3 regions of the Arthrobacter sp. StoSoilB22 genome follow, and region 3 is predicted to be linked to each of the others. Evidence: riboswitches for the same ligand, from Rfam matches in the RefSeq annotation. Region 3 holds a riboswitch; each other region holds the start of a gene.
What was found. Region 3 has a riboswitch for thiamine pyrophosphate ahead of LDN70_RS18510 (ECF transporter S component). Riboswitches for the same ligand answer to the same signal wherever they lie in the genome.

Region 1 (9,611 bases), 1.3 Mb from region 3:
CTTGCCCGAGCGAAGGATGAACGGAACACCCTTCCACCGCCAGTTGTCGATCTCCACCCGGACTTCGGCCAGGGTTTCGGTATTGCGGGAAGGGTCTACACCCTCTTCGGCAGCGTAATCCGGAACTGTCCGTTCGCCGAGTGTTCCCGCCGTGTAGCGGGCGCGGCCAGTGGATTCGCTGTACGGAGCTTTGATGCTGCTGGCCCGCAGGACGGTTGCCACGGCGTCACGCAGGTCCCGTTCCTCGATGGTGGCCGGGGCGTCGATCGCCAGGAATGCCATGATGTGCAGCAGATGGCTCTGGATCATGTCCCGCAGGGCGCCGGCAGTGTCGTAATACCGGGCCCGGCCCTCCAGTGCCAGGTCCTCATCAAAAATGACCTCCACCTTTTCTATGTGGTCCCGGTTCCAGACGGGCTCCAGGAACCTGTTGGCGAAGCGTAGTCCCAGGACGTTCAGTACAGTGGCTTTACCCAGGAAGTGGTCCACACGGTGGATGTGGTCCTCGGGAACCAGCTCAGCAAGTGTTTTATTGAGCTCGTGCGCAGATTCTGATCCCGAGCCAAATGGCTTTTCCATCACCAGGCGCGTTCCAGGGGGTAGCTGATCCCGGTGGAGGACCTCGCAGGCCTTTTGGCTGACGTGCGGGGGCAGAGCGAAGTAGATGGCAATGGGCCCCTCCAGCTGCGCGAGCAGGTCCGCCAAGGGGCCGTCGGCGGTGACATCCACCTGATGGTATTCAGTGCTGGAGGCGACAGCAGCCACGTCAGCGCGCCCCTCGGCATCGGCGGTAGCTGACGCCGCAGCGAAGGCGCCATTGACCCGCTCCTGCCACTGTTCGGGGGACCAGGGGTCAGAACCCGCCCCCACCAATCGCAGGCCGGGCGCCCGGCCGGTAGCCAGGAGTCCGGCCAGGCCGGGCAGAAGCAGCCGGCCCGTCAGGTCCCCGGACGCGCCGAGGATGAGCAACGTTTTTACAGTTGTTTTGCTGGTCACTGTGCCAGCATGCCATCTTGCAGGTGCGACTTGGTACCCTAGATAGTCGAGTCCCGTAGTCGAAACAGAATTGTTGGCTGAGGCAGGTTTGCCGGGGCAAGAATGATCAGGACTATGGCGTGCCGCATTGGCCGCCATTCGTAGACCATCGAAAGAAGTGCACGGCGCGTGTTCAATTCACTCTCTGACCGGTTGACAGCAACCTTCAAGAACCTTCGTGGCAAGGGCCGCCTCACCGAGGCTGACGTCGATGCCACAGTTCGTGAAATTCGCCGTGCCTTGCTGGATGCGGACGTTGCAGTTTCCGTGGTCCGCGAGTTCACAGGCCGCATCCGCGAACGTGCCCTCGGCGCCGAAGTCTCGGGAGCGTTGAACCCGAGCCAGCAGATCGTCAAGATCGTCAACGAGGAACTCAAGGAGATCCTCGGCGGCGAAACGCGCCGTATTCGTTTGGCCAAGACCGGCCCCACCATCATCATGCTCGCCGGCCTCCAGGGTGCCGGTAAGACCACTCTTGCAGGCAAGCTATCCAAGTGGCTCAAGTCCCAGGGCCACAGCCCCATGCTGGTGGCTTGTGATCTCCAGCGCCCCAATGCCGTGACCCAGCTCCAAGTGGTGGGACAGCGCGCGGGCGTCCCGGTGTTCGCTCCGCACCCCGGTGCAACGTCCGAGCTCGAGCACCCTGCGGGCGACCCCGTAGCCGTCGCCAAGGCCGGTGTTGAGGAAGCACGTCAGAAGTTGCACGACGTCGTGATTGTTGACACCGCCGGTCGTCTCGGCGTCGACGCCGAGATGATGGATCAGGCCCGCCGCATCCGTCAGGCGATCATCCCCAACGAAGTTCTCTTCGTTATCGACTCCATGATTGGCCAGGACGCCGTTAACACGGCGATGGCCTTCGATGAAGGCGTTAACTTCACGGGCATCGTTCTGTCCAAGCTCGACGGCGACGCCCGCGGCGGTGCCGCGCTTTCGGTCGCGTCCGTCACTGGTAAGCCGGTGATGTTTGCCTCCACCGGTGAAGGCCTGGATGATTTCGAGCTCTTCCACCCGGACCGTATGGCTTCCCGCATCCTGGACATGGGCGACGTCCTCACCCTGATTGAACAGGCCGAGAGGTCGTGGGACAAAGACGAAGCCGCCCGGATGGCGAAGAAGTTCGCTGATCAGGAAGACTTCACCCTGGACGACTTCCTCGCCCAGATGCAGCAAATCCGCAACATGGGCTCCATGAAGAAGATGCTCATGATGATGCCGGGTGCGCAGAACATCCGTCAGCAGCTGGAGAACTTCGACGAAAAAGAGATCGACCGCGTTGAGGCGATCGTCCGCTCCATGACTCCGCATGAGCGTGTTGCTCCGAAGATCATCAACGGCTCACGCCGTGCCCGTATCGCCAGGGGTTCCGGTGTGCACGTGTCCGAGGTCAATGGCCTGTTGGAGCGGTTCGCGCAGGCCCAGAAGATGATGAAGAAGCTCGCTCAGGGCGGCGGCATGCCGGGTATGCCCGGGATGCCTGGTCTCGGTGGTCCTGGCGGCGGGCGCAAAAACGGGAAGAACGCCCCTAAGAAGAAGGCTCGTTCGGGCAACCCCGCAAAGGCGGCACAGGAACTGCGTGACGCTGAGGCCAAGCGGGCCAACGCGGCCTCGGCAGCACCCACGGGCGCGGCTTTTGGACAGGGTGCCGCGGACTTCGATCCGTCGTCCCTGAATCTCCCCAAGGGCTTCGACAAGTTCCTCGGAAAGTAAGTAGTGCTTCCCAAGGAGCCGGGATTTCCGGCCCTTGGGATGTCAGAGCCGTGGAATAGGCTGAACCAATGCATAAGCAGCGCGTAGTCTTCGTTCACGGCCTGGGCAGTTTCGGTGCTGCGGCATGGCCGAAGCAACATGGCATGGCCCTCGCTTATGATGCCCTCTTCCTTCGGCGGCACGGCTTTGATGCCGTCGCCGAACCAACGGAATCCAATGTGGCGGCGGACGTTGCCATTGTGATCAATGCCTTGATTGACTCCGGTGGAGGCCACATCGTGGCACACGAGCAAGGCGCCATCTCCGCCATGCTGGCAGCAATCGAACGCCCCGAGCTGGTGCATTCACTCACTTTGGTGGAGCCAGCATGTTTGTCCCTGACTGCTGAGCTTCCGGCTACGGGTTCCCACCGGGCACTCATGGAACCGCTGTTCGACGCCCGCACGCAGCTCAATGACGCCGATTACCAGCGTGAATATTTCCGCCGTGCTTTCTCTGCTGAAACGGGTGGGCTGGACACTGCGGAAGCCCGGCGTTCCGCCCGCAGGCTCAGGCTCCAGGCGCCACCATGGGAGGCCCCGCTCCACATTGTTCCCGGGGTTCCCACTTTGGTTCTCACCGGCGGATGGGAGCCGCTTTACGAGGAAATTGCCGGCTACCTCCAGGAAACCGGTGCCCTCCGCCGCGTGGCAGCGGGCGGACACCGGCCCCAGGATTCCGTTGATGGCGACCAGGCTATCCGCTCGTTCATCGCGGATGTGGGCCGGGCGATGTCAGTTCAGGCCTCCTGACCTGCTGCCTTGGTTCGCGGGGACGTGAAGCTCCGGCAGGTACACCTTTCCCCCTGAAGCCAGGAACTCCTCGCTCTTTTCGCGCATCCCGTTATACATTCCTGCGATTGCAGCCTGGGATTCTGCCGAACCGTATTCGTCGCGGATGTCCTGGCTGATGCGCATCGAACAGAACTTAGGTCCGCACATGGAGCAGAAATGAGCGGTTTTTGCCGGTTCTGCCGGCAGCGTCTCGTCGTGGAAAGCTTCTGCGGTGACAGGGTCCAGGGACAAGGCGAACTGGTCCCTCCAGCGGAACTCGAACCGCGCCTTGGACAGCGCATCATCACGTTCATGAGCTCCCGGATGTCCCTTGGCGAGGTCAGCCGCGTGCGCCGCGATTTTGTACGTGATGACGCCAGTCTTGACGTCATCCTTGTTGGGCAGCCCCAAGTGCTCCTTCGGAGTCACGTAACAGAGCATCGCGGTGCCGTAGCGTGCAATTTCCGTGGCGCCGATGGCCGAGGTGATGTGGTCATAGCCGGGGGCGATGTCGGTAACCAGTGGACCCAAGGTGTAGAACGGCGCACCCTTGCACAGTTCCTGCTGGCGCTCAACATTCTCCCGCACCAGGTGGAAGGGAATATGCCCGGGGCCTTCCACCATCACCTGGACGTCGAACTCCCACGCCCGCTGCGTCAGCTCTGCGAGGGTGTCCAACTCGGCGAACTGCGCGGCGTCGTTTGCGTCCGCAATGGAACCGGGACGCAGCCCGTCTCCCAAGGAGAACGCGACATCGTACCGGGCAAAGATTTCGCAGAGCTCGTCAAAGTGCGTGTAAAGAAAGTTCTCCCTGTGGTGCGCCAGACACCAACCGGCCATGATGGACCCGCCGCGCGAAACGATGCCCGTGACCCGGTTGGCGGTCAACGGCACGTACCTCAGCAAAACGCCCGCATGGATGGTCATATAGTCCACGCCTTGCTCGCATTGCTCAATGACGGTATCGCGGAAGATTTCCCACGTCAGCTTGTTGGCCTCGCCGTTAACCTTTTCAAGGGCCTGATAGATAGGGACTGTTCCGATCGGGACAGGTGAGTTGCGGATGATCCATTCACGCGTCGTGTGGATGTCGTCCCCCGTGGAGAGATCCATCACCGTGTCAGCGCCCCACTTGGCAGCCCACTGCAGCTTGTCCACTTCCTCGGCGATGGAGCTGGTGACCGCTGAGTTTCCGATGTTGGCGTTGATCTTGACCAGGAAAGCTTTGCCGATGATCATTGGTTCGGATTCGGGGTGGTTGATGTTGTTCGGGATGATCGCCCTTCCCGCGGCAACTTCGCTGCGGACGAGTTCAACATCGCAGTTCTCCCGCAAGGCGACGAACTGCATTTCAGGAGTTACTACTCCCTGCTTCGCGTAGTACATCTGCGTGACAGTCCTACCTTCCACGGCGCGGCGCGGCACGGGTTGCGCGCCCTTCCACTCCGCTGACGCTGCCCCACGCCGGACCGCGGACTTGCCGTCGTCGAGCAGGCTCCGCTGCCGACCGGAATAGGCTTCCGTATCTCCGCGGGCTTCGATCCACGGTGCACGGAACGGCTCCAACCCCACCACCGGATCGCTGCCCGGGCCTGCTGTTCGGTAAACCTGCAAAGGTGGATTGGCTTGCCCGTTGGGGGAGGGCTCCAAGGCGATCGCGGTGACGGGGACGCGTATGCCGTTGTCCGGATCTTCCAGCCACGCCAACGAGTGGGACTGCAACGATTGCGTGACGGACTGTTTTTGGTCCATGCCGAACTGATTTTGGACAGGGCTGTGCTGTGTTTCTGCGGTGCTCAAGGGAATACTCACTTCCTTCGCCGGCATTACCCGGACAGGTTCAACGGTCGCAGACTGCATCAGTCCGATCTCAGCCCCTGCAAGGGCTCCCGTGTGGTCGTAGACGAAGCTACCACAGCTACGAACCACCGCCCAGTCACATGGTGGGAACCGGCTCTGCCATGCCACCCCGGCTACGCTTTTGCCATGGCCAACATCATCGAATTCAGTGGACCCGTGCTCGTCTCGGCGGACGAAGAGCGCCAGGGGCTATGGTCAGTGGACGGCACCTTGACGTTCCAGCGTCCCGCTTCTGCGCCGGACAGAGTGCTGGACGGTTGGGTCCTGCCGGGTTTGGTTGACGCTCACTGCCATGTCGGACTCGGTGTTGGAGGAGCCGTTGATGAGCACGCCACGCTGGCCCAAGCCCAAGCAGACCTCGACGCCGGGACGCTGTTAATCCGCGATTGCGGATCGCCCTCGGACACCCGCTGGGTACAGCAGCGATCGGACTTGCCCCGCTTGATCCGTTCAGGCCGGCATATTGCGCGGAGCCGGCGGTACCTCCGCGGCCTGGGGCATGAAATTGAGCCCGCTGAACTGGTTGAGACCGTACGAAAGGAAGCCCGGGACGGCGATGGCTGGGTGAAACTAGTGGGCGATTGGATAGATCGCGACGTCGGTGACCTCGCGGTTTCCTTCCCGGCCAGGACCGTGAAGGATGCCATCTCAGCGGCGCATGATGAAGGTGCCAGGGTCACGGCTCACTGTTTCGCTGAGGACACCATTGACGACATGCTCGATGCCAATATCGATTGCATTGAGCACGCTACCGGTCTCCTCCCGAGGCACCTTCCCCGCTTGGTGGAGCAGTCGGTGCCGATTGTTCCAACGTTGGTCAATATCGCTACCTTTCCCGATATTGCCGCGCAGGCAGAGCCAAAGTTTCCGAAGTACGCGGACCACATGCTGCGTCTGTGGGAGCGTCGCCATGAGCGTGTGTTGTCGGCCTTCGAAGCGGGGGTTTCGATCTATGCCGGGACTGATGCCGGCAGCGTCATCAGGCACGGCCGGATTGCGGAGGAGATGAAGGAACTGCACGACGCCGGCCTTCCGCCGGCGGCGGTCCTGAACGCCGCATCCTGGGGTGCCCGTGCGTGGCTGGGAGCCGAGGGCATCAGTGAAGGGGCCAGCGCCGACGTCGTGCTCTGCAGTGAGGATCCGCGGCGTCAGCTGCGGACTATGGACGAACTCCGGCACATCGTGATTCGAGGGAACGTCGTGCGTTAGGAATAAATTGAAGCTTCAAGTAATTTAGATAGGTAAGAAGGTGCCGATAAGCGGCCACCTCGGAACCGGGAGCTTCACATGACCTCATCATCCAGCCAGGATCTTCTGCCTGCCGAACTCACCATGGGCACCGTCATGCTCAAGGTGGGCGACATGAAGGTCATGAGTGACTACTACCAGCGGGCCCTTGGCCTGGACGTGGTGGCCGAGCAAGACGGCGGGCTGTATTTGGGGCGTGTCGGCAAGCCGGTCGTCCACCTCGCTCCCGCGGCTGGCCTGCAGATTCCGGGTCGGGGCGAAGCCGGCCTGTTCCACACGGCCATTCTGTTCGAGGACCAGCCCTCATTGGCCGCCACCATTGCCACGGCAGCCGAATACGAACCCCGCGCGTTCGCAGGCAGCGCCGATCATTTGGTCAGTGAAGCGTTCTACTTCACCGACCCCGAAGGCAACGGCATTGAGCTGTACTACGACAAGCCCCGTGACCTCTGGAAGTGGGATGGCAAGAACGTTGTCATGGACAACGTTGCTCTCCCGCCGCAGCGATTCCTGCAGCAGCACCTGAGTGAAGCTGCCGTGACCGGGCAGCGTGAGTCGGCGGCCGGCGTCGGGCACGTTCACCTGCAGGTGGGTGACGTGGAGACCGCGCAAAAGTTCTACGTTGAAACCCTGGGCTTCGAGCGCACCGCAGGCTGGCACGGCCAGGCGCTTTTCGTCTCCGCGGGCGGCTACCACCACCACATGGCCATGAACGTCTGGAACAGCCGTGGAGCGGGCCCGCGAAAGGACACGCTGGGCCTGGGGGAGGTCCTGATTCAAGTCCCCGGCGCCGATGACGTGGCCGCGCTTGCTGATCGCCTCAAGGTTGCCGGTGTGCAGAGCCACCATACCGGTGCCGAGCTGCGCTTTGATGATCCTTGGCGGAACAAGCTGCGCGTCACCGTGCGCTGAGGACCAGTCCGCGCCCCCGGCTGCACTAGGCTTGGCATGACGGCACGGAACCTCCGGGATCCTGTGCCGCCGCCCCGTCAGCACGAAGGAATGAGAGTACTTTCCATGGGCTTTGCCGAAGTTTTTGTAGCCACCCACGATGAAGCGCTCAAGCGGGCTGCAGCCTTGGAGAAGGGTGCAGGTGTAACCGGCCCGGCCGTTCGGATTGACGGCATCACCGATTTCGAAGTCGAACAACTGGGCGACCTCGCAGGACAGGCTGTTCACGCCGCCGGAGCTGACTACGAGCTTGCCCTGGTTGACGTCACAAGCGACGCCCTCCTGGGTGTCCCTGAAGCCATGGTGCGGGCCCTTGCCGAACTGCTCACCTATGAGAGCGAAGGCGACGCCAACGTTCTTGACGACGTTGCCGCTGCATGGGCTGAACAGGACGATATGCCTTTCGATGCCGCGCAATCGCGCCAGTATGTCCAGCAGTTGGCTGCCCTCGCGACGGACGTCGAGAAGGCGGAGCGCGCCGGGCTTTACGTCTGGTCCGAATGACGCCCCTGTTCGCTTGAGGCTGCAGCATTAACCGCGGGAGTGGGCAAGAACACGCCGGGTAGGGGGACCGGAGTCGTATTTGCTCCGGGCATCTGGCACAATAGACAGGTACTCGATCGGTGCGGCCCCTCTCTCCGTGCTCGTATCTTGTCCTTCGAACCGTCTAGTACGGCCCGCCCCACGGGTGCAGAACGTCGGGTTCAACCTCGTTTCAGAAACAGGAGTGACCACAAAAGTGGCCGTAAAGATTCGCCTTAAGCGCTTCGGTAAGATGCGCGCACCGTACTACCGCATCGTCGTCATGGATGCCCGCGCCAAGCGCGATGGCCGTGCCATTGAAGAAATCGGCAAGTACCACCCCACCGAAGAGCCGTCGTACATCGAGGTCGCTTCCGAGCGTGCCCAGTACTGGCTTTCCGTTGGTGCCCAGCCCACCGAGCAGGTTGCGGCGATCCTCAAGATCACCGGTGACTGGCAGAAGTTCAAGGGCCTGCCGGGCCAGGAAGGCACCCTGAAGACCAAAGCTCCGAAGGAAGCTTTCGTAGCCCCGGAGAAGGGTTCCGTTATCATTCCGGAAGCCATCACCAAGAAGGCCAAGAAGGACGAAGCCGAAGCTCCGGCCGAGGCTGAAGCAGAGACCACCGAGGCTGAGTAAGTTGCTGGCAGAAGCGCTCGAGCACTTGGTCCGTGGGATCGTTGACAGCCCTGAGGATGTCAAGGTCAGTGCCAAGAACAACCGCCGCGGGGAATCCCTCGAGGTGCGAGTTCACCAGGAGGACCTCGGACGGGTGATCGGCCGACAGGGACGCACCGCGCGTGCATTGCGCACGGTGGTTGCAGCCCTGGCCGGTGGCGAGCAGGTCAGGGTCGACGTCGTCGACACCGACCGTCGCCGGTAACGCGCTCAGCACTACTTGTCTTAGATCCGGCCCCTTCACCGAATATGGTGGAGGGGCCGGATTGCTTTATCCACAATTTCCTGTCTTTGCCGCCGCGCGGCGCAGGCACTATAAGAATTCAGAGGAACCCATGCAGCTCCAGGTGGCCCGGATCGGCAAACCGCACGGTATTCGCGGCGAGGTAACGGTGCAGGTACTCACCGACGCGCCTTCCGAGCGTTTCGTCGCTGGAACCGAGTTCGTTGTGGAGCCCGCCTCCGCTGGCCCATTGACCATCCGCAGTGCCCGGTGGAATAAGGACATCCTCCTGCTTGGCTTCGAAGAAATTGCCGACCGCAATGCTGCCGAGGTCATCCGGGGAGCGAAGCTCTTCATCGAAACCGAGGAACTCGACGACGAAGACGACGACGAGGGCTGGTACGAGCATGAGCTGGTTGGCCTGGAGGCCCGCGTTGGCTCGCAGGTAGTGGGCAAAGTAGCTGCTCTCACCACCCTTCCAGTCCAGGACCTGCTGACGGTCGAGGCTGCCGATGGCAAGGAAATCCTCATTCCCTTCGTCGATGAAATCGTTCCCGAGGTCAACGTCGAGGAA
Region 2 (9,611 bases), 1.4 Mb from region 3:
ACGCAACCGACTCAAGCGCATCCTGAAGGACCGCCTGCCGGAAAACGCAGGTGTCATTGTCCGCACAGCCGCTGAGGGTGCGTCGGAAGAAGAGCTGACGCACGACATCAACCGTCTGCGTGCCCAGTGGGAAGGCATCGAAGGTCAGGCCTCCTCCACCAAGGTCCTTGCCCCTGAACTGCTGTACGGCGAACCGGACCTCACTATCAAGGTGGTCCGTGATGTCTTCAATGAGGACTTCTCCAAGCTGATCGTCTCCGGTGACGACGCCTGGGACACCATCGAGGCATACGTAACCTACGTTGCCCCTGATCTGGTGGGCCGCCTCGAAAAGTGGACCAAGGATCAGGACATCTTCGCTGCATGGCGCATCGACGAGCAGATCCATAAAGCCCTGGAACGTAAGGTCTTCCTCCCGTCCGGTGGTTCGTTGGTCATCGACCGTACCGAGGCCATGACTGTGGTGGACGTCAACACCGGCAAATTCACCGGCAGCGGTGGAAACCTTGAAGAAACGGTCACCAAAAACAACCTTGAAGCGGCCGAGGAAGTGGTGCGCCAGCTCCGTCTGCGCGACATCGGCGGCATCATCGTCATCGACTTCATCGACATGGTCCTCGAATCCAACCGCGACCTCGTCCTGCGACGCATGGTGGAGTGCCTGGGCCGGGACCGCACCAAGCACCAAGTGGCCGAGGTGACGTCCCTGGGCTTGGTCCAGATGACACGTAAGCGCATGGGCACCGGCCTTCTTGAGGTATTCGGTGAGCAGTGCGAGCATTGCGCCGGACGTGGCGTCGTCACTCATGACGAGCCCGTTGAACACCGGCGCGCCAACGTGGTGGCAGCCGAGCAACACCGCCCGCACTCCGAGGTACAGCAGCCAGCTGCACGGACGGAACGCAAACGCCGCCGCGGGAAGGGTGGGGGACAGGCCGTAGCCGAAACCCCTGCACAGGTCCATACGACCACGACTACCCCGGTTGCCCCCGCGACCCCGACTGAACCGCAGGATCCTGCCCGGCAGGCCAAGGCGGAGGCCACCAGGGCTGCCCTGGCAACCATTGCCGCTGCGGCGCACGCCGCGCACCTGCACGACGACGAAGTTCACCGTGCAGAAGAGCAGGCACGGGCGGCCGGCCAACACCAAGGGACGGCCGACGCCGGATCCGGAACCTCAGCCGGCAACGAAGCGGGGGCATCAGCACATGAAGCCGCCAACCGCGATGCAGCCGCCCAGGAAGCCAGGTCCACTCCGGTCCTGCGCTTCGGCGGAGAAGAAGTTGCGTTGCCGTTCGTGGAGCATCACGAGGAACCGCAGGCAAACAAGCCTGCCATGAGCCTGGACCTCCTGGCGGAAGCGTTCTCCCACCTTGGCGCCGCTCCGGCATCTGAGGAACAACCCGCTCCGCTGGCCGTACAGGAGCCTGCTGTGGCCCGGAAGGCTGACGCACCGGCGCGGGTTGAGGAAGATCCTGAGGCTTCGGCATCTCCGCAGGGTCGTCGTGGTCGTCGCAACCGCAGTGCCAGCCGGGCTCAGGGTGCGGCCAATGAAACCAGCGTCGAGCACCATGTGGTGACGGCCTCGGCCCCCCAGGGCTCGTCCCATGAGGCCAAGGCGCCCGTGGAGCCAGTCAAGAAGGCGCCGGCCTCCGAGCCCATCATTCTTGGGGTAGGGGTTCCAGCCTCGGAGCTTTAGTCACGGCCGAGCCGCTCTCCACGGCCAACATCGGCTGAAAGGGCCCTGCGCTACCTGCCTCCGGCGGTAGCGCAGGGCCCTTTCGCGTTGCCTTGAATCCGCGGCAGGGAACGCGTTCCACGGTCACATCCGGGCTCCCGGATGGTTCGGTACCTGCAGCACCAGGCTTCCCGGCTAGGCTAGGGGACTGACACGGGGTGCCGGGCGATGGGCCCGGCTGAGATCCAGACCCGTTGAACCTGTCCGGTTAGCACCGGCGAAGGGATGTCCTCATGACTGCATCACTACATTCATCTGTGTACCCGCTCCACTCGGTATACCCGCTGGACGCTCACACGTCAGCCCGCCAGGTCCCGCGCGTTCTCACTATTGCCGGTTCGGACCCTTCCGGCGGTGCCGGTATTCAGGCGGACCTGAAGAGCATTGCAGCGTTGGGTGGGTACGGCATGGCTGCCATTACGGCTCTCACCGCGCAAAACACAGTGGGGGTGAGCGCAGTCCACGTCCCTCCGGCGCATTTCCTGCGTCAGCAACTGGAAGCAATTAGCGGCGACATCATCGTTGATGCCGTCAAGATCGGAATGCTCGGCGATGCTGCCGTCATTGCCCAGGTCCGGGACTGGCTCGAAGAGGTGCGCCCCGCCGTCGTGGTTCTTGATCCGGTGATGGTGGCCACCAGTGGCGACCGGCTGCTGCGGGAGTCCGCGGAGAATGCCCTGCGTTCACTGCTACCCCTGGCCCACCTCATTACTCCCAATGTTCCTGAGCTTGCCATGCTGCTGGGGGAGCCTGAGGCAGCAGACTGGGCTTCGGCACTGGAGCAAGGCAAGCGGCTTGCTGCGGAGTACGGAAACACAGTTCTGGTCAAGGGTGGCCACTTGCCGGGCCCGGAATGCCCGGATGCCTTGGTGAACACCACAGGGCTTTTGTCACGGGATGTTGTGGAGGTATCAGGTCCCCGCGTGGCGACGCGCAACAGCCACGGAACCGGTTGCTCTCTTTCGTCCGCCCTGGCCACCGTCCAGGCCCGCACGGGCAACTGGGAAACATCACTGCGGGAAGTAAAGCCCTGGCTACTCGGAGCTTTGACAGCCTCGGCGGAACTCCAGGTAGGCCGGGGGAACGGTCCGGTGCATCACTTCCATCACCTCCAGCGAGCGTCAGCCCCGGGCGCCTTCGCTGCGGCTTTGTGGGAGGCGGCCGTTCCGGAACTCGAATCCATTCATGGACTTCCCTTTATTCAGCAACTCCAATCCGGCGAACTCCTTGAACGTGATTTCACTTACTACCTCGCCCAGGATGCGATCTACCTCAACGGGTACTCCCGGGTCTTGGCACGTGCCGGCGCCCTGGCCCCCACGGAAGAAGAGCAACTGTTCTGGGCCAGGTCATCGCAGCAATGCCTGGAGGTAGAGTCGGAGTTGCACAGGACGTGGCTAAGCAGCCGTGAAGCGCCGACCGCACTGGGGCCGGTCACCAAGTCCTACGTGGACCATTTGCTGGCAACGTCCGCTTCCGGCAGTTACGCCGTGGTTCTCGCCGCAATACTTCCTTGCTTCTGGTTGTACGCGGAGGTGGGGCGGCAGCTCCATGCCAATTACCTGAATGCGGGCGCCGCGGCGGACCATGCGTATGCCGACTGGCTGACGACCTACGCTGACGAGGACTTCGCCGCGGCAACGCGGAAAGCGATCAGCCTCACGGATGCTGCGGCGGTCGCGGCTTCTGATACGGAGAGGGCCGCGATGATGGAGGCCTTCACCCAGTCCTGCCGTTACGAGACCGCATTCTTCGATGCTCCCAGGCTGTTTGCCTGAGTTTGCCGGGCGTCACTTTGGCAGGGTTCCCTTGGGCGGATTCGATGCGATTGCGGGGACACTTCCGCGCGTCGCTGGCCGAATCGCGTTAATCTCGCGCAAACACGGTAGGCTGTATGGGCACGGTGCCGGGAGAGTCCGTATCAACTGGTGACGCAAGTCACGAGGTAGCCTCCGGACTCGGCCTCATTTGCAGACGAAGGTCAAACTAGCGTAATCTTGATCTTCGGTGCTTACGCCAACACTTGGGTTATGCCCCTTGGAATTGTTCATGGGATGACTCGCGGGCTTCGATCAGAAGTCCACGGCGTTGAGGCACAGCGCGAACCAGGCCTGATTCCGGTTCAAGGTTCCGCACGCAAATTTTGTAATAAACGTCGAGAGAAGTGAGTACCCAAGTGGTGTACGCGATTGTCCGCGCAGGCGGCCGCCAAGAAAAAGTTTCCGTTGGAGACTACGTAACGCTGAACCGCGTCCCCGGTGGAGCCGGTAGCACGCTTGAGCTGCCCGCATTGCTCCTGGTTGACGGCGACAAGGTCACTTCCGCTGCTGCGGAACTGGCCAACGTCAAGGTCACGGCTGAGATCCTCGAAGACCTCCGTGGTCCGAAGATCGTCATCCAGAAGTTCAAGAACAAGACCGGCTACCGGAAGCGTCAGGGTCACCGTCAGGAACTGACCAAGATCAAGATCACCAGCATCGCGTAACTTTCGTTACCGCTGTTCAGGTTTTTCAGTTTCCCCAGAAATTTAGAGGCAGGCATTTCACATGGCACACAAAAAAGGCGCGAGTTCCACTCGCAACGGTCGTGACTCCAACGCTCAGTACCTGGGCGTCAAGCGTTTCGGTGGTCAGGTAGTTTCCGCTGGCGAGATCATCGTTCGCCAGCGTGGAACCCACTTCCACCCGGGTGCAGGCGTCGGTCGCGGTGGCGACGACACCCTGTTCGCACTGCAGGCCGGTGCGGTTGAGTTTGGTACTCGCCGCGGCCGTCGCGTAGTGAACATCGTTGCTGCTGCAGCTGCAGAGTAACAACAAGTTCTGAACCGGTGGAGCGGGCCAAACGGCCCGCTCCACCGTTCTTTTAACCGCATTACAATCGACTAGGGCGCCGTAGCGCACTGGTTTTTGCAACAGCGCTGGCAACAGCAACAAACGCTGTAAGACAGCAACTGAGGAGATCCACGTGGCGAGCTTTGTAGACCGGGTAGTCCTGCACGTATCCGGCGGAACCGGCGGCCACGGCTGTGTCTCTGTCAAGCGTGAGAAGTTCAAGCCCCTCGGCGGCCCTGACGGCGGCAACGGCGGCAACGGTGGCGATGTCATCCTTCGCGTCTCCGCCCAGACCACAACGCTGCTCGACTACCACCACGCTCCCCACCGCCACGCCACCAACGGCGGCCCAGGCATGGGTGACTGGCGAGGCGGCAAGAACGGTGAAACCCTGATTCTTCCCGTGCCCGATGGCACCGTGGTCAAGACCAAGGACGGCGAAGTCCTGGCTGACCTCGTTGGCGAGGGCACTGAGTACATTGCGGCCGCTGGTGGCCAAGGCGGCCTCGGCAACGCATCCCTTTCATCGCAGAAGCGCCGGGCGCCGGGCTTTGCCCTGCTGGGCATCGAAGGTGAATCCAGCGACATCGTCCTGGAACTGAAGTCCATCGCAGACATCGCCTTGGTCGGTTTCCCCTCTGCCGGTAAGTCGAGCCTCATTGCGGCCATGTCTGCTGCCCGGCCCAAGATTGCCGACTATCCCTTCACCACCCTCATTCCCAACCTTGGTGTGGTGCAGGCCGGCGACGTGCGCTTCACCATCGCCGATGTTCCCGGCCTGATCGAAGGCGCCAGCGAAGGCAAGGGCTTGGGCCATAACTTCCTGCGGCACGTAGAGCGCTGCGCTGCGCTGGTTCACGTCCTTGATTGCGGAACCCTTGAATCAGACCGTGATCCCCTTTCCGACCTCGCCATCATCGAAGCCGAACTCGAGAAGTACGCGGTAGACATGAGCTATGCCGGCGTTGACGGTGAAGTGGTGCCACTGAATGAGCGCCCCAAGTTGGTAGTCCTCAACAAGGTGGATCTTCCTGACGGCAAGGATATGGCCGAGTTCGTCCGTCCGGACCTTGAAGCCCGCGGATACCGAGTTTTTGAAGTCTCGGCAACAAGCCACGAAGGTTTGCGTCAGCTCGGCTTTGCCATGGCTGAGATCGTCCAAGCAGCACGTAACGCCGTGCAGACCGCGCCTCCCAAGGTGGCACCTCCCGTCCTGCGTCCGCGCGCCGTCAACGAGTCCGGATTCAAAATCCGCCGCGAGGAGAAGAACCTCGAGCCCCTGTTCCGCGTATTGGGTGAAAAGCCTGTGCGCTGGGTCAAGCAGACTGACTTCACCAACGAGGAAGCCATTGGCTACCTTGCCGATCGTCTTGCCAAGCTTGGTGTGGAAACTGAGCTGTTCAAGGTTGGCGCCAAGCCCGGCGACACCGTGGTCATCGGTGAAGACGATGGCGTGGTGTTCGACTGGGAGCCCACCATGATGGCCGGCGCTGAACTCCTTGCAACGCCCCGCGGGACTGACATCCGCGTCGCGGACATCGGTGACCGTCCCACACGTTCACAGAAGCGCGATGAGCAGATCGAGCGCCGTGAGGCCAAGGCTGCCGCGAGGGCCGAGCTCGAAGCGGAGCGCAAGGCTGGTATCTGGACCGAATCCGTCAGTGGTCGGCGCGCGCAGGCAGTGAAGGAAAGTCACCTGGATTCCGGTGATGACGACTAGGACTGTCGACGCTCCGGACACAGCAGAAGGCCTTGAACGTCAAGCCCTCGCCAACGCCAAGCGAATTGTTGTCAAAGTGGGGTCATCCTCGCTGACCAGCATCAAGGGTGGCATCTCCGAGAAGTCCCTCACCGGGCTGGTAAATGCTCTTGCTGACAAGCGCAATGCAGGCACGGAGATCATCCTGGTGTCCTCGGGTGCCATCGCCGCCGGTCTTGCCCCCTTGGGTTTGGCCAAGCGGCCTAAAGACCTGGCCACGCAGCAGGCTGCCGCGAGTGTTGGGCAGGGCCTCCTGATGGCACGGTACACGCAGGCGTTCAGCGCCCACGGCGTGACCGTCAGTCAGGTTCTGCTGACTGCCGATGACCTCATGCGCCGAACGCAGCACACCAATGCATTCCGGGCGCTGGACAGATTGTTGAACCTCGGCGTGGTGCCGGTAGTCAATGAGAACGACACCGTGGCCACCCATGAGATCCGCTTCGGCGACAACGATCGCCTGGCTGCCTTGGTGGCGCACCTGGTTCGCGCCGACGCGCTCGTGCTGCTCTCCGACGTCGACGCCCTCTACGACGGCCCGCCTTCCCAAGGCGCCCAACGCATTCCGCTGGTCCGAGGTCCGCGGGACCTTGAGGATGTGACCATCGGCAAGGCAGGCAAAGCCGGCGTAGGAACCGGCGGCATGATGACCAAAGTGGAAGCTGCGTCCATTGCTGCCGGCTCGGGCATCCATGCCTTGGTCACGTCCACGGCCAACGCTGCGGCAGCCTTGTCCGGCGGGGATGTGGGAACCTGGTTCTCCGTGAATGGCAATCGCAAGCCGGTCCGCCTCCTCTGGTTGGCGCACCTGGCCACGGTCCAGGGCCGGTTGATGCTCGACGACGGCGCAGTGAAAGCCGTGCGCGACCGGCACAGGTCACTCCTTCCCGCAGGCATTTCGGACATCAGCGGTGACTTCGAAGCCGGCGACCCCATTGAGATGGTTGCCCACGACGGAACGGTGGTGGCGCGCGGCTTGGTGAATTACTCTTCCGATGAACTCCCGCGCATGTTGGGCCGCACCACCCAGGAGCTGGGCCAAGCCATGGGCCGCGGCTATGACCGCGAAGTTGTTCATGTTGATGATCTGGTGCTCCTGAGGGCATCGCGCTCATCTAAACTTGGAGCATGACTGAAGCGCTGACCCCTGACGCCCCTGTGATCTCTGATGTTTCCGGTACCCCCGGCCAGACGCCGGAGAACCCTGCAGCAGGCGGCGCGCCGTTGTCACCGGAAGATGTCCAGGCTGCCGTTCACGCCATAGCGGACCGCTCCCGTAAGGCTGCCCGCCGTATGGGACAGGCAAACCGCGCATGGAAAGACCGCGCGCTGCGCGCCATCGGAGCTGCCTTAGTGGAGAACCGGAAGCATGTATTGGAAGCCAATGCCAAGGATGTCGCCGTAGGCCGGGCAAACGGCACCTCAGCAGCACTCCTGGACCGTTTGACCTTGACCCCCGCCCGTATTGACGGCTTGGTGGCTGCTTTGGAAAACCTGGCCGGATTGCCCGATCCTGTGGGCAACGTGGTCCGGGGCCAGACACTTCCCAATGGACTGCGCCTGCGCCAAGTAAACGTCCCCATGGGTGTTGTGGCCGCCATTTATGAGGCCCGGCCGAACGTCACAGTAGATATTGCCGGCCTTGCATTGAAGAGCGGCAACGCTGTGATCCTTCGTGGAGGTTCCGCCGCGGCCAACACCAACGAGGCACTTGTCCGGATTCTTCGCGAAGCGTTGGATTCCGTTGGCCTGCCCGCTGACGCGGTGCAGACCGTGGACCAGTACGGCCGCGAAGGAGCCAACGTGCTGATGCGAGCCCGCGGCCGTGTGGATGTCCTCATTCCCCGCGGTGGGCGCGATCTCATCCAAACGGTGGTGACCAACTCTTCCGTGCCTGTCATTGAAACCGGCGAAGGGAATGTCCATATCTTCATCGACGAGTCCGCGGGTGAAGAGATGGCCGTAGAGATCCTCCTCAACGCCAAAACTCAGAGGCCCAGCGTCTGCAACACCGTGGAGACCCTGCTGGTGCATTCCGGGTCCACGGTTCTGCCTGCCGTTGCCAAAGCCTTGCGTTCGGCCGGTGTCACCCTCCACGTGGATGATCGGATCGCTGCTGCTTTGGGCAAGGACGTGGAAACCGTTCCTGCCGACGACGAGGACTGGGCCACCGAGTACATGGATCTCGATCTGGCCGTCGCTATGGTGGACAGCTTGGATGAAGCAGTCAACCACATCCGTACCTGGACCACCGGACACACTGAAGCGATCCTCACCAACAACCTGGCAAACGCTGAGAAGTTCATCGCGGACATAGATTCCGCAGCTGTGATCGTCAATGCCTCCACCCGGTTCACTGACGGCGGCGAGCTAGGCCTCGGAGCCGAGGTGGGTATTTCCACCCAGAAGTTGCACGCCCGGGGTCCCATGGGCCTCACGGAGCTGACCACCACCAAGTGGATCGTCCAGGGCGAGGGCCAGATCCGCGGCTAGCAACGCGGTAACATAGAACAGAAGTCCGGAACGGCGGGGAGTCCCGCCGTCGAAAAATCCTTTGAGAACCAACTAGGGGAGAAGATGCTGTTTCAGCAGATCGCCACGTCCATTGCCGCCCAAACTGAAGGCGGCCACGAGGAACTCGCTCCGCTGTGGGCCGAGCCGTGGGTCTTCGGCGCAGTGATGTTCGCCCTCATGCTGGTTCTCCTGTTCATAACCCTCGCCTACACCAACCTTGGCAACCGCCATGAGGCTGTGGAAGAGCACGCCGATCCGCACCGCCAGCACCCGAACAAGCACACGCACGGCCAAGGCCACTAACATTATCGCCGCAACACCGCGTGGGGAGGCGGGGCGCAGGCTCCGGCTGGGCGTGATGGGTGGAACGTTCGATCCCATTCATCACGGCCACCTTGTTGCTGCCAGTGAAGTGGCAGCGAAGTTCGGCCTGGATGAAGTGGTCTTCGTACCCACAGGCCAGCCGTGGCAGAAGTCCCACAAGCTGGTCAGCAGGCCTGAGCACCGCTACCTGATGACGGTCATCGCTACAGCCTCCAATCCCCGGTTCACTGTAAGCCGGGTGGATGTTGACCGTCCGGGGCCTACTTTTACCATTGATACCCTCCGCGATCTCCGTGCAGAGCGTCCTGACGCCGACCTTTTCTTCATCACCGGCGCAGACGCTTTGGCTCAGATCCTTTCGTGGAAGGACGTGGACGAGTTGTGGTCCTTGGCCCACTTCGTTGGCGTTACCCGTCCAGGGCATGAACTGCACGACATGGGCAGG
Region 3 (9,611 bases):
GACCTTGCCTTGACCCAGATGCTCGTGGAAACCATCGTGCTGGTGGCCTTTGTGCTCGCCATGCGCAGCCTGCCCGCTGAGCTAAGGGACCGGACCGGTGGCAGGCTCCGGGTGATCCGAGTGATCATCGGCGCAGCCTTCGGTATCACCATGATCTTCGTGGCCATCTACGCCATGGGCGCGCGCGTTGCCACCCCCATCTCACTCGATTTCCCGCGACTGGCCTATGAAGGTGGCGGGGGTCTGAACGTGGTCAACGTGACCCTCGTGGACATTCGGGCCTGGGACACCTTCGGGGAAATCTCCGTGTTGGCCATTGCCGCCACGGGCGTTGCCAGCCTGATCTTCGTCCGCAGCCGCGGCGATCGCATCAAGACCTCCGAAGCCGTACCTGAAGGCAGTGTGGGCCGCCGCACCGGTGTCGACCGTGATTCTCACGACGGCGCCGCCCTGGCCGTCGCCAAGAAGTTCACCGACGTCACGCGCGATGCCTGGCTGGTGGCGGGACGCACGCTGGCGCCGGAGCGACGCTCGATCATCTTTGAAGTAGTGACCAGGCTGATTTTCCACTCGATGATCGTCTTTTCCATCTACCTTCTCCTGGCCGGACACAACTTACCGGGCGGCGGCTTCGCGGGCGGTCTCACCGCCGGCCTAGCCCTCACCATCCGGTACTTGGCCGGTGGCCGGTTCGAGTTGAGCGAGGCAGCGACCATCAGTGCCGGCACCCTTCTGGGGACGGGACTTGCCACCGCGGCAGCCTCCGGTGTGGTTCCACTCTTCCTGGGAGGACAGGTGTTCCAGAGCGCGATCATCGAGTTCTGGCTGCCCGTCTTTGGTGACGTCAAGTTCGTCACGTCCACGATCTTCGACATCGGCGTGTACATCGTGGTGGTGGGGTTGGCGCTGGATGTCCTCCGCAGCCTCGGCGCCGAAATCGACGAGCACTTCGAAGGCAAAGGCGCGCCGCTCGCGGATGAAGATGCCGCCGAGCATCCCGAACTTGCCCACGAAGCCGCTGAATCCGCTGCGCTCGGGAAGGGTAACGCATGAGCATCAACCTGACCCTGCTGATCGTCATGGGCGTGCTGTACGCCTGCGGTATCTACCTAATCCTGGAACGCAGTCTGACCCGAGTGCTGTTGGGTTTGATGCTGCTGGCCAACGCAACCAACATTCTCATCCTGAGCACCGGAGGGTATGCAGGCCTTGCGCCGCTGTTCAGCAAGGAAACGGCCCCGGAGGCATACAGTGATCCTCTGCCGCAGGCACTGATCCTGACGTCGATTGTCATTTCCTTCGCGGTGACGGCCTTCATGTTGGGCATTATTTACCGCACGTGGGTCCTGGCTCGTCAGGATGAGATCCAGGATGACCTTGAAGACGTTCGCGTGGCGAAGACGCCGAGCTTCGATGCCGAGGACGATGCCATCGTGCCGCTGGAAACCTCGGAATTCGCGGTCACTCCTGCCAGCCCGGCGGATCGTGACAAACCGGACGCCACAGAGACCCCCAACACGGCAACAACCCGGGAAGGAGGCAGCGCGTGAATCTCGCGAACCTGTCGCCGCTAGCTGTCCTCCTACCAATTCTGGGTGCTGCCCTGGCGTTCTTGCTGATCCGCCATCAAAGCGCGCAGCGGGTGGTGAGCATTGGCATTCTCAGTGCAACCCTTCTGCTCGAGTGCCTGCTCCTGATCTCCGTATGGGATGGGGGCACCACCTCGGTCACTTTGGGCGGATGGCTGCCCCCGTGGGGTGTGGTCCTGGTAGTGGACCAGTTCTCCTCGCTCATGCTGGTGGTCTCTACCGTGGTGAGCCTTGCGGTGCTCATCTACGCAACGGGTCAGGGTATGGCCGACGGTGACCAGGAAGCCCCGGTCTCAATCTTCCACCCCACCTATCTGATCCTGGTGGCTGGCGTGTCCAACGCCTTCCTCACCGGTGACCTCTTCAACCTCTATGTCGGTTTCGAGATCCTGCTGACAGCAAGTTACGTGCTGATGACGCTGGGCGGAACGGGGCCGCGTATCCGGGCCGGTGTTACGTATGTGGTGGTTTCCGTGGTCTCGTCCGTACTGTTCCTCATTGCGATCGCCATGATCTACGGAGCCACGGGAACCATCACCATGGCGGACCTGGCCATCAAGCTGGCCGAGCTGGACCAGGGCACCCAGAACCTCCTGCATGTGATGCTGTTGGTGGCGTTCGGCATCAAGGCTGCAGTCTTCCCACTGTCTTTCTGGCTTCCTGACTCCTATCCAACTGCTCCCGCCCCAGTCACCGCCGTGTTCGCAGGATTGCTGACAAAGGTGGGTGTCTACGCGATGGTCCGGACAGAGACGCTCTTATTCCCAGGGGACACGCTGAACGTCCCACTGATGGTGGTGGCGCTATTGACCATGATTGTCGGAATTCTGGGTGCCTTGGCCCAGAGCGACATTAAACGTCTGCTGTCCTTTACCTTGGTGAGCCACATCGGTTACATGGTGTTTGGCCTGGCCATGAGCTCAGTGGCAGGTTTGGGCGCCGCGGTCTTCTACGTAGCCCACCACATCACCGTCCAGACCAGTTTGTTCCTGGTCACCGGCCTCATTGAGCGGCGTGGTGGCAGCTCGTCCATTGACCGCTTGGGTGGCTTGGCGAAGCTCTCCCCGCTGCTGGCCTTGTTGTTCTTTATCCCCGCGATGAACCTGGCGGGCATTCCGCCGTTCTCCGGCTTCCTGGGAAAGCTGGGGTTGTTGCAAGCAGGTGTGGAGCTGGGGACGCCGTTGGCGATCACGTTGGTGGTGGGCGGCGTGGTCACCAGCCTGCTGACACTGCTGGCGATCGCCCGTGTCTGGAACAGGGCGTTCTGGCGCAGGCCCGAGGACGCTGAGTATCCGGACCCCGTGCTAAAAACGCCCGGGAACGTGGGAGTACTTCCACGGACCATGGTGGGATCCACAGCTGGACTGGTGGTGTTCGGCGTGGCACTGACCGTCTTTGCAGGCCCGTTGTTCAAGGTCGCTGACGGCTCCGCAGGAATCATGCTGGACCGTTCGGCCTATATTCACTCGGTCCTCGGAGATTCGGTTGTGGTGCCGCCGCTGGTTCGAAGGGATGACGTGCAGACGGGGGATGCCAAATGAGCCGTAAACCGATCTCGTTCCGCACGGAACTGCCGCTGCTCATCTGGTTGGTGATCGTATGGGGTGCCCTGTGGCGGGACTTCAGCCCCGGGAATCTCCTGTTCGGCGCCTTGATTGCCGTGCTGGTGGCCAAGTTCTTCTACCTTCCGCCCGTCGAGCTCAGCGGCAGGTTCAACATTCTTCGCGCCATTCCCTTTGCGCTGATGTTCCTCGCCAAAGTGGTGGCAGCGAGCTTCCTGGTGCTGTACCTGGCTGTCGCAAAAGGGCCCAAGGTCCGCAGCGCCGTCGTCGCCGTTCCGTTGCGGAGCCATTCCGACCTCATGGTGACGGCCACCGGCCACGTGATCTCGTTGATCCCAGGCTCCCTGGTGGTGGAGGTGGACCGCTCCACTTCCACGCTGTACCTGCACGCACTGAACATTTATGAAGAGGCGGATATCGACAAAATTCGTCAGGAAACCCAAGACATCGAAGCAGGATTGATCCGCATTATGGGTACACGCGAAGAAGTCGAGGCGCTCAAGGCCGAACAACGGCCAGGGCTGGAAGGGGCGGCGCTGTGAAGGAAGTAGTTCTGGTGGTTACCGCCGTCATCCTCAGCCTGGCGGCCGCAGGTGCGATTGTCCGCATCGCCGTCGGTCCGTCCCTTCTGGACCGTGTTCTGGCATCAGATGTTTTGCTGGCCATCCTGGGCGCTGCCTTGGCGATTGACATGGCGCTGAACAAGCACCTGAACAACCTGATGCTGCTGGTGGCTCTGGCAGTGATCGGTTTTATTGGCTCGGTGACCGTTGCAAGGTTCGTGGCCGAGCGAAGGGAACAGAGCAATGAATCCTGACGCTTCGGGCCTTGACTCCGTCATTGATGCTGTCACCGCGGTGTTCCTGGTGGTGGGCGCGCTGATGTCCCTGGGCGCAGCCATTGGCTTGTTGAGGTTCCCGGACCTCATGAGCCGCATGCACGCAGCCACCAAACCGCAGGTCCTGGGTCTGTTCCTCATGCTGGCCGCGATTGGACTTCAGATGCGGACATGGTGGGTGTGGCCGGTTCTGTTGGTGGCATGGATCTTCCAGCTCCTCACAGCACCAGTGTCAGCTCACATGGTTGGCCGTTCTGCCTACCGCACCAAACATGGACACCGGGAGAAGCTCACCAAGGATGAACTGGAGGCCGTGGTCCAAAGGGCGGCTGCCGGCCAGGAACCGCGGAGCGACAGCTAGCAGCAGCAACGACGAACGCCGGGTCACCTGCAGGTGACCCGGCGTCGTGGTTTGGATGCCTAGACGATGTCGTGGCTCTTGGCGAAGCGCGCGATGGCCCGCTGGGTGCCCCGGCTCGCCAGGACTTGGATGAGCGTGCTGACAAAGGCGGAGATCAAAGCGAAGGTTAAGGCCGAGCGCAGGCTGGTTTCTGCGTCGTCATGACCAAGGGGGGGCTTGTTGCCTGTTGCCTTTTCCCACCCTTTGTTGACGAGTTTGGTGCCCACGAAGCCTGCCCCGAGGCTTACTCCGGCACCGATCAGCTTAAAGAAGAGGTTCATGTCCCCAGCCTAGCTGGCTACACCCATCGCACGCGTTAGCGACGGTTTTCCCGCTCCTTAAGGAACGCTGCCATGGAGCCCACCGGCGCCAGCACCGGGACGACGCTGTGCTCGGCCGTCCAAACCTGGTCAACTGTTCCGAACCCGGCAAGTTCCTTGAGGAGGTAATAGGTTGGCGGCATCAACTTCAAAGTGCCGGCCGCTTCCGCTGCAAGAATCTCCGCCACAGGCATCCACAATGATTGCCAAGCCTCGGTTGTTTGGTGTTGGGGCGTAGCACCAGCTGTTGGCTTGGCAATGTAGAAGAAGGTGTCGAAGCGCTTGGGCATGTCCGCGGGCGTGATCCAGTTGGCCCACGGGCGGAGGTGTCCGGCTTCGATGGTGAGCCCGGCCTCCTCCTGAACTTCGCGGATGGCCGCAGTGAGTATTCTCCCGGCGTTCCTCACGGCTTCGGCAGGATCCGCGCCCACGGAGCTCTGGTTCCATTCTGACGCGTGGCGTTGAAGCAATTCCTCCGGGTAGTCCCACCCGGACCCGTCCGCGGAGTCCACACGTCCTCCCGGGAAGACCACCATTCCGGCCGCGAAGTCCATGGTGCTGACCCTGTGTTGGACGAAGGCTTCGAGCCCGGCAGGGGCATCACGGAGCAGGATGACGCTTGCGGCCAGACGTGGTTGGGGCACAGCGCTATGGGTGGTGGGAAGGTTCGTCATGACGTGTGCCCCTTTGCCGCGGTGAAGTCTGCTGGTTCATTCTCTCAGGTCCCGTTGTGTGGCCCGGTGTGCATGGAATGGTGTGGGTTTAGGGTGCAGAGTGGGCCTCGCAACGCGCACGGGGGTCAGCACTGTGCTCCGCCGCGGCTGATTGTGACTGAATGCCGCCCAACGGACCAGCGCCCGCCGCGGACTCAGGTGTAAACTGAACCAGCCCATCAGGGCAGATTTGATAACGACAGGGGAGCGCCGCCGTCGGACTCTGCAGAGATGCAGGAGACGCGAGGGCGCTGAGAGTGCGGATAGCCGCAGACCCTCGAACCTGATCCGGTTAGTACCGGCGCAAGGGAGTCGAGCTTCTCAGAGTGTCCGGATCCGGGCGGCGCAGGCCAGCTGGATGACGGGTAGCACTTTCCCCTCCTGTAACCTCAGGAGGCAGAAAATGACCACGGTAAACGTGAAGAAGACCAGTTATAACTGGCGTGTTGTAGACATTGTTGTGGCGGCTTTGATCGCCATTGCCGGCGGCGTGATTTTCTGGGCATGGTCCCAGGGCGCCGCACTGGTCTCCATCCCCATGAATGCGACGTATCCGCCGCTCACCGGTCTGATCGCCGGCGGCTGGATGATCCCTGCGGTCCTGGGCATGCTCATTATCCGCAAGCCGGGTGCAGCGCTGTTCTGCGAGGCTGTTGCCGCCACGGGTGAGCTCATCATGGGTTCGCAGTACGGCACCACGGTGCTCATCTCCGGCATTTTGCAGGGCCTGGGCGCCGAACTCATCTTCGCGGCGTTCCGGTACAAGAAGTTCAACCTGCCCACTGCTCTCCTTGCGGGCGCCGGCGCGGGTCTCTTCTGCGGCCTAAACGACTCCTTCCTGCCCTGGGGCTGGAACATCGCTTACGAGGCCATCGACAAGCTGGCCTACATCACCTTCACCACGATCTCCGGGGCGATCATCGCGGGCGCACTCTCGTGGATTGCGACGCGCGGGCTGGCCAAGACCGGGGTGCTGAGCTCCTTTGCCTCGCGCAAGGCCGCTTCGGAGCCAGTCTTCAACTGATGTCCGCCACACTTAGCGGCGCGGTGCAGCCTGCTGCCATCTCCGCCGAGGGCTGGGGGTGGCGGCATGCAGGCCGGGCCCAAGCTGCCATTGAGGGCCTGGACCTTCGGATTGAACCGGGGGAGCGCGTGCTGCTGCTGGGTCCTTCGGGTGCGGGCAAGTCCACGCTCCTGCATGCCCTTGCCGGGGTTCTGGGGGACGAGGAAGACGACTCGGATGAGACCGGCTCCCTGCTGATTGACGGCGTCGCGCCCCGCGAGCAGCGTGGCCGGGCCGGGCTGATGCAGCAGGACCCTGAGACACAGGTGGTCCTCTCGCGCGTGGGTGACGACGTCGCCTTCGGCGCGGAGAACCTCGCCGTCCCAAGGGACGAGATCTGGGAACGCGTCCATGAAGCGCTCGACGACGTGGGGTTGCGTACCGCGGCAGGCGGCGGTTTGGCGTTGGATCACCCGACGGCGGCACTCTCCGGTGGACAGAAGCAGCGCCTGGCGCTGGCCGGCATTTTGGCGATGCGACCCGGCCTGATCCTGCTGGACGAACCAACAGCAAACTTGGACCCGGCGGGCGTTCTGGAGGTCCGGGATGCGGTAGGGCGGTGCCTGGACAAGACCGGCGCCACCCTTGTTGTGGTGGAACACCGAGTGTCCGTGTGGAAGGACCTGGTGGACCGGATTGTGGTCCTGCAGCCAGGGTCAACAAAGGCGGCGGGCTCGGACGGCTTGGGAGCGGGCCGGGCTACAGGGGGCGTCCTCTTGGACGGGCCGCCGGACCAGGTACTTTCTGAAGCCCGCACCATGCTGATGTCAGCCGGCGTCTGGGTGCCGGGATATGTTCCGGCGACCCGGGAACGGCGGAATGATCCCCACGCCGAACCCCACACCGCGCAGCTCCTCCTCGCGGCGCAGGACCTCGCAGTTTCCCGGGAAAAGCCACGACGCAAGAGGTTCAAGACCATCCCACCCGTGCCGGTTCAAACGGGCATCAGTGCACAGGTCAGGGCAGGCCAAGCGCTGACCATCACGGGTCCGAACGGTGCCGGCAAATCCACTTTCGCGCTCACGTTCGCCGGCCTTCTTGCGCCGGTGGACGGCAAGGTCAGTGCCGCCGTCGACCTTTCCCAGGGTGCCGGTATTGACCCGTACAAGTGGAAAGCCGAGCAGTTGATCTCCCGCATTGGCACGGTTTTCCAGGAACCTGAGCACCAGTTCGTCACAGGCAACGTCCTGGATGAGCTCATGTTTGGTCCAAAGCATCTTGGCCACGGCGAGGAACGCGTGGATGAACTGCTGGAGCGGTTGCGGTTGACGCACTTGGTGGATGCCAACCCGTACACGTTGTCCGGCGGGGAGAAGCGGCGGCTCTCGGTGGCCACGGTGCTCGCGGCCCATCCGAAAGTGCTTGTCCTGGACGAGCCCACGTTCGGTCAGGACGCCAACACCTGGGCAGAACTGGCGTCGTTCCTTTCCGAGCTGCTGGACGCTGGAACCGCGGTGGTCTCCGTGACCCACGATCAGGAATTCAGTGCCGTACTCGGCGGAACGGAATTGCGGCTCGGCCCGGTCCAACAGGGTGAAGCCACACGTCAGGAAGCGGGTGCAGCATGAGGGACGCCTTGAACCTGCGCGGGAACCATGCCCTCCTGACCAAAGCCAACCCGTTGGCCAAGTTCGTATCCGTTTTCCTGATTTCCTTGGTGCTGGCCCTGTCCATCGACTGGGTCTCGGCCTCCACAGCACTGGTTGCGGAACTGGCGCTCTTTCCACTGGCCGGACTCACTCTCAGGCTTCTGTGGCAGCGGGCCTGGCCCCTGATCATCGCGGCAGCGATCGGCGGCTGGAGCACCGCGATTGTGGCGGCGGACAGCGGAGCTGTGCTGCTCGACGTCGGACTCTGGTCCATCAGTGAAGGTTCCCTGGAGCTGGGGCTGGGTTTCATGCTGCGCGGTTTGGCGATTGCGTTGCCGGCCATTCTCCTGATGACCTGCACCGATCCCACCGACTTGGCTGATGCCTTGGCGCAGAAAGCAAAGCTGCCACACCGCTTTGTCCTGGGGTCCCTCGCGGCGATGAGGCTGGTGGGGCTCATGGCCGAGGAATGGCAGACCATTGGCATGGCCCGCCGCGCCCGTGGGGTGGGTTCACAAGGCAGCCCGTTCCAACGCCTGAAAGCAACCCTCGGCCAGAGCTTCGGGCTCCTGGTCCAAGCTGTTCGCAGGGCTTCCCGGCTGGCTGTGACCATGGAAGCGCGCGGTTTCGGCGGGGGCCGGCGGACGTGGGCGCGCGAATCTACGTACTCGCTGTTGGATGCGTGGGTGGTCCTTGGCGGACTGGTGATCGCCGCCGGTGCGGTGCTGACGGCCGTTGGAGCGGGAACTTGGAGTTTCGTCTGGCGTTAGCGCTGGAGGCGTTGGTGAGCTGGGCACCAAGCGTGCCGCCGGTAGCGTTGGGGGCCGCCGGCGGCACTTTTTGTCCTCTCTACGCGGGCTCAGAGAGCCTGCTGCTCCTGGATTTCATCGAAGCCTGCGCGGGTCAGGAACCCCAACTGGGCTTCCTTCTCAGCGAGCTGAATGATGGGACCCAACTCAAAGCACGTCGCTTCCAGGCGGCGGAGGGCCTTGGCGTTGCGGGAGTCCGGTTCCACCACAATCCGGTCCTTGCCCGGCAGGGAGAACATGTACTTGATCAAGGACGTGCCCAGCTTCGGGGTGAAATGCGGGATAGGCCGTGTGGCGGGGGCCAGAAGCAGGTGCATGCCGATGTCCGCCTCGCGGGCGGGGTATGCCTCACCCACGGGATCGTGCAGGGGCTCGTAGGTCTGGAAGAGGGCCAGTGGCTCCCCGTCAAGGAGGGCCAGGAAGGCGTGGTGGGTCTCCAAGGAGTCCAGGAACTCGTAGATCCCTTGGACTTCGTCCCTGGAGTTTTCCGTCATGCCCCAGAACTTGGCGCGGGGTTGGGTGACCCATTCGAAGATGAAGTGGATGTCCTCGGCAGGAACCAGCGGGACAAGCCGCAATGCGCCCCACCCCTCGAGGTCTTCAGCGTAAACGGTGGTGCGGACAGAGAAGTCCTGGGTGGTGGTGGTCATGGCTTCCTTCGGGGCTGATGCGTTCTGATGCGGATGCTGGCGGATGTGGGGTCACGAGAGGGACGGAACGGGCTGGTC

Region 1: it holds a riboswitch for thiamine pyrophosphate, as region 3 does, so the genes downstream of both, thiC (phosphomethylpyrimidine synthase ThiC) here and LDN70_RS18510 (ECF transporter S component) in region 3, are expected to answer to the same signal.
Region 2: it holds a riboswitch for thiamine pyrophosphate, as region 3 does, so the genes downstream of both, thiD (bifunctional hydroxymethylpyrimidine kinase/phosphomethylpyrimidine kinase) here and LDN70_RS18510 (ECF transporter S component) in region 3, are expected to answer to the same signal.

What each region holds. Positions count from the first base shown of each region.
Region 1 covers NZ_AP024652.1:2,680,359-2,689,969, reverse strand. The annotation lists gene LDN70_RS12545 (glucose-6-phosphate dehydrogenase) at 1-996, opposite strand, end outside; gene ffh (signal recognition particle protein) at 1,165-2,745, shown strand; gene LDN70_RS12535 (alpha/beta fold hydrolase) at 2,814-3,536, shown strand; gene thiC (phosphomethylpyrimidine synthase ThiC) at 3,519-5,357, opposite strand; TPP riboswitch at 5,353-5,460, opposite strand; gene LDN70_RS12525 (amidohydrolase family protein) at 5,544-6,626, shown strand; gene LDN70_RS12520 (VOC family protein) at 6,705-7,577, shown strand; gene LDN70_RS12515 (hypothetical protein) at 7,668-8,120, shown strand; gene rpsP (30S ribosomal protein S16) at 8,356-8,775, shown strand; gene LDN70_RS12505 (RNA-binding protein) at 8,777-9,019, shown strand; gene rimM (ribosome maturation factor RimM) at 9,150-9,611, shown strand, end outside.
Region 2 covers NZ_AP024652.1:2,591,384-2,600,994, reverse strand. The annotation lists gene LDN70_RS12100 (Rne/Rng family ribonuclease) at 1-1,699, shown strand, start outside; TPP riboswitch at 1,883-1,981, shown strand; gene thiD (bifunctional hydroxymethylpyrimidine kinase/phosphomethylpyrimidine kinase) at 1,972-3,516, shown strand; gene rplU (50S ribosomal protein L21) at 3,915-4,223, shown strand; gene rpmA (50S ribosomal protein L27) at 4,285-4,548, shown strand; gene obgE (GTPase ObgE) at 4,703-6,289, shown strand; gene proB (glutamate 5-kinase) at 6,279-7,460, shown strand; gene LDN70_RS12070 (glutamate-5-semialdehyde dehydrogenase) at 7,457-8,821, shown strand; gene LDN70_RS12065 (hypothetical protein) at 8,906-9,145, shown strand; gene nadD (nicotinate-nucleotide adenylyltransferase) at 9,201-9,611, shown strand, end outside.
Region 3 covers NZ_AP024652.1:3,989,975-3,999,585, reverse strand. The annotation lists gene LDN70_RS18550 (Na+/H+ antiporter subunit A) at 1-1,053, shown strand, start outside; gene LDN70_RS18545 (Na(+)/H(+) antiporter subunit C) at 1,050-1,550, shown strand; gene LDN70_RS18540 (Na+/H+ antiporter subunit D) at 1,547-3,130, shown strand; gene LDN70_RS18535 (Na+/H+ antiporter subunit E) at 3,127-3,693, shown strand; gene LDN70_RS18530 (MrpF/PhaF family protein) at 3,690-3,968, shown strand; gene mnhG (monovalent cation/H(+) antiporter subunit G) at 3,958-4,350, shown strand; gene LDN70_RS18520 (DUF4235 domain-containing protein) at 4,410-4,670, opposite strand; gene LDN70_RS18515 (NUDIX hydrolase) at 4,706-5,383, opposite strand; TPP riboswitch at 5,614-5,750, shown strand; gene LDN70_RS18510 (ECF transporter S component) at 5,826-6,446, shown strand; gene LDN70_RS18505 (ABC transporter ATP-binding protein) at 6,446-8,053, shown strand; gene LDN70_RS18500 (energy-coupling factor transporter transmembrane component T family protein) at 8,050-8,844, shown strand; gene LDN70_RS18495 (GNAT family N-acetyltransferase) at 8,934-9,533, opposite strand; gene LDN70_RS18490 (penicillin acylase family protein) at 9,610-9,611, opposite strand, start outside.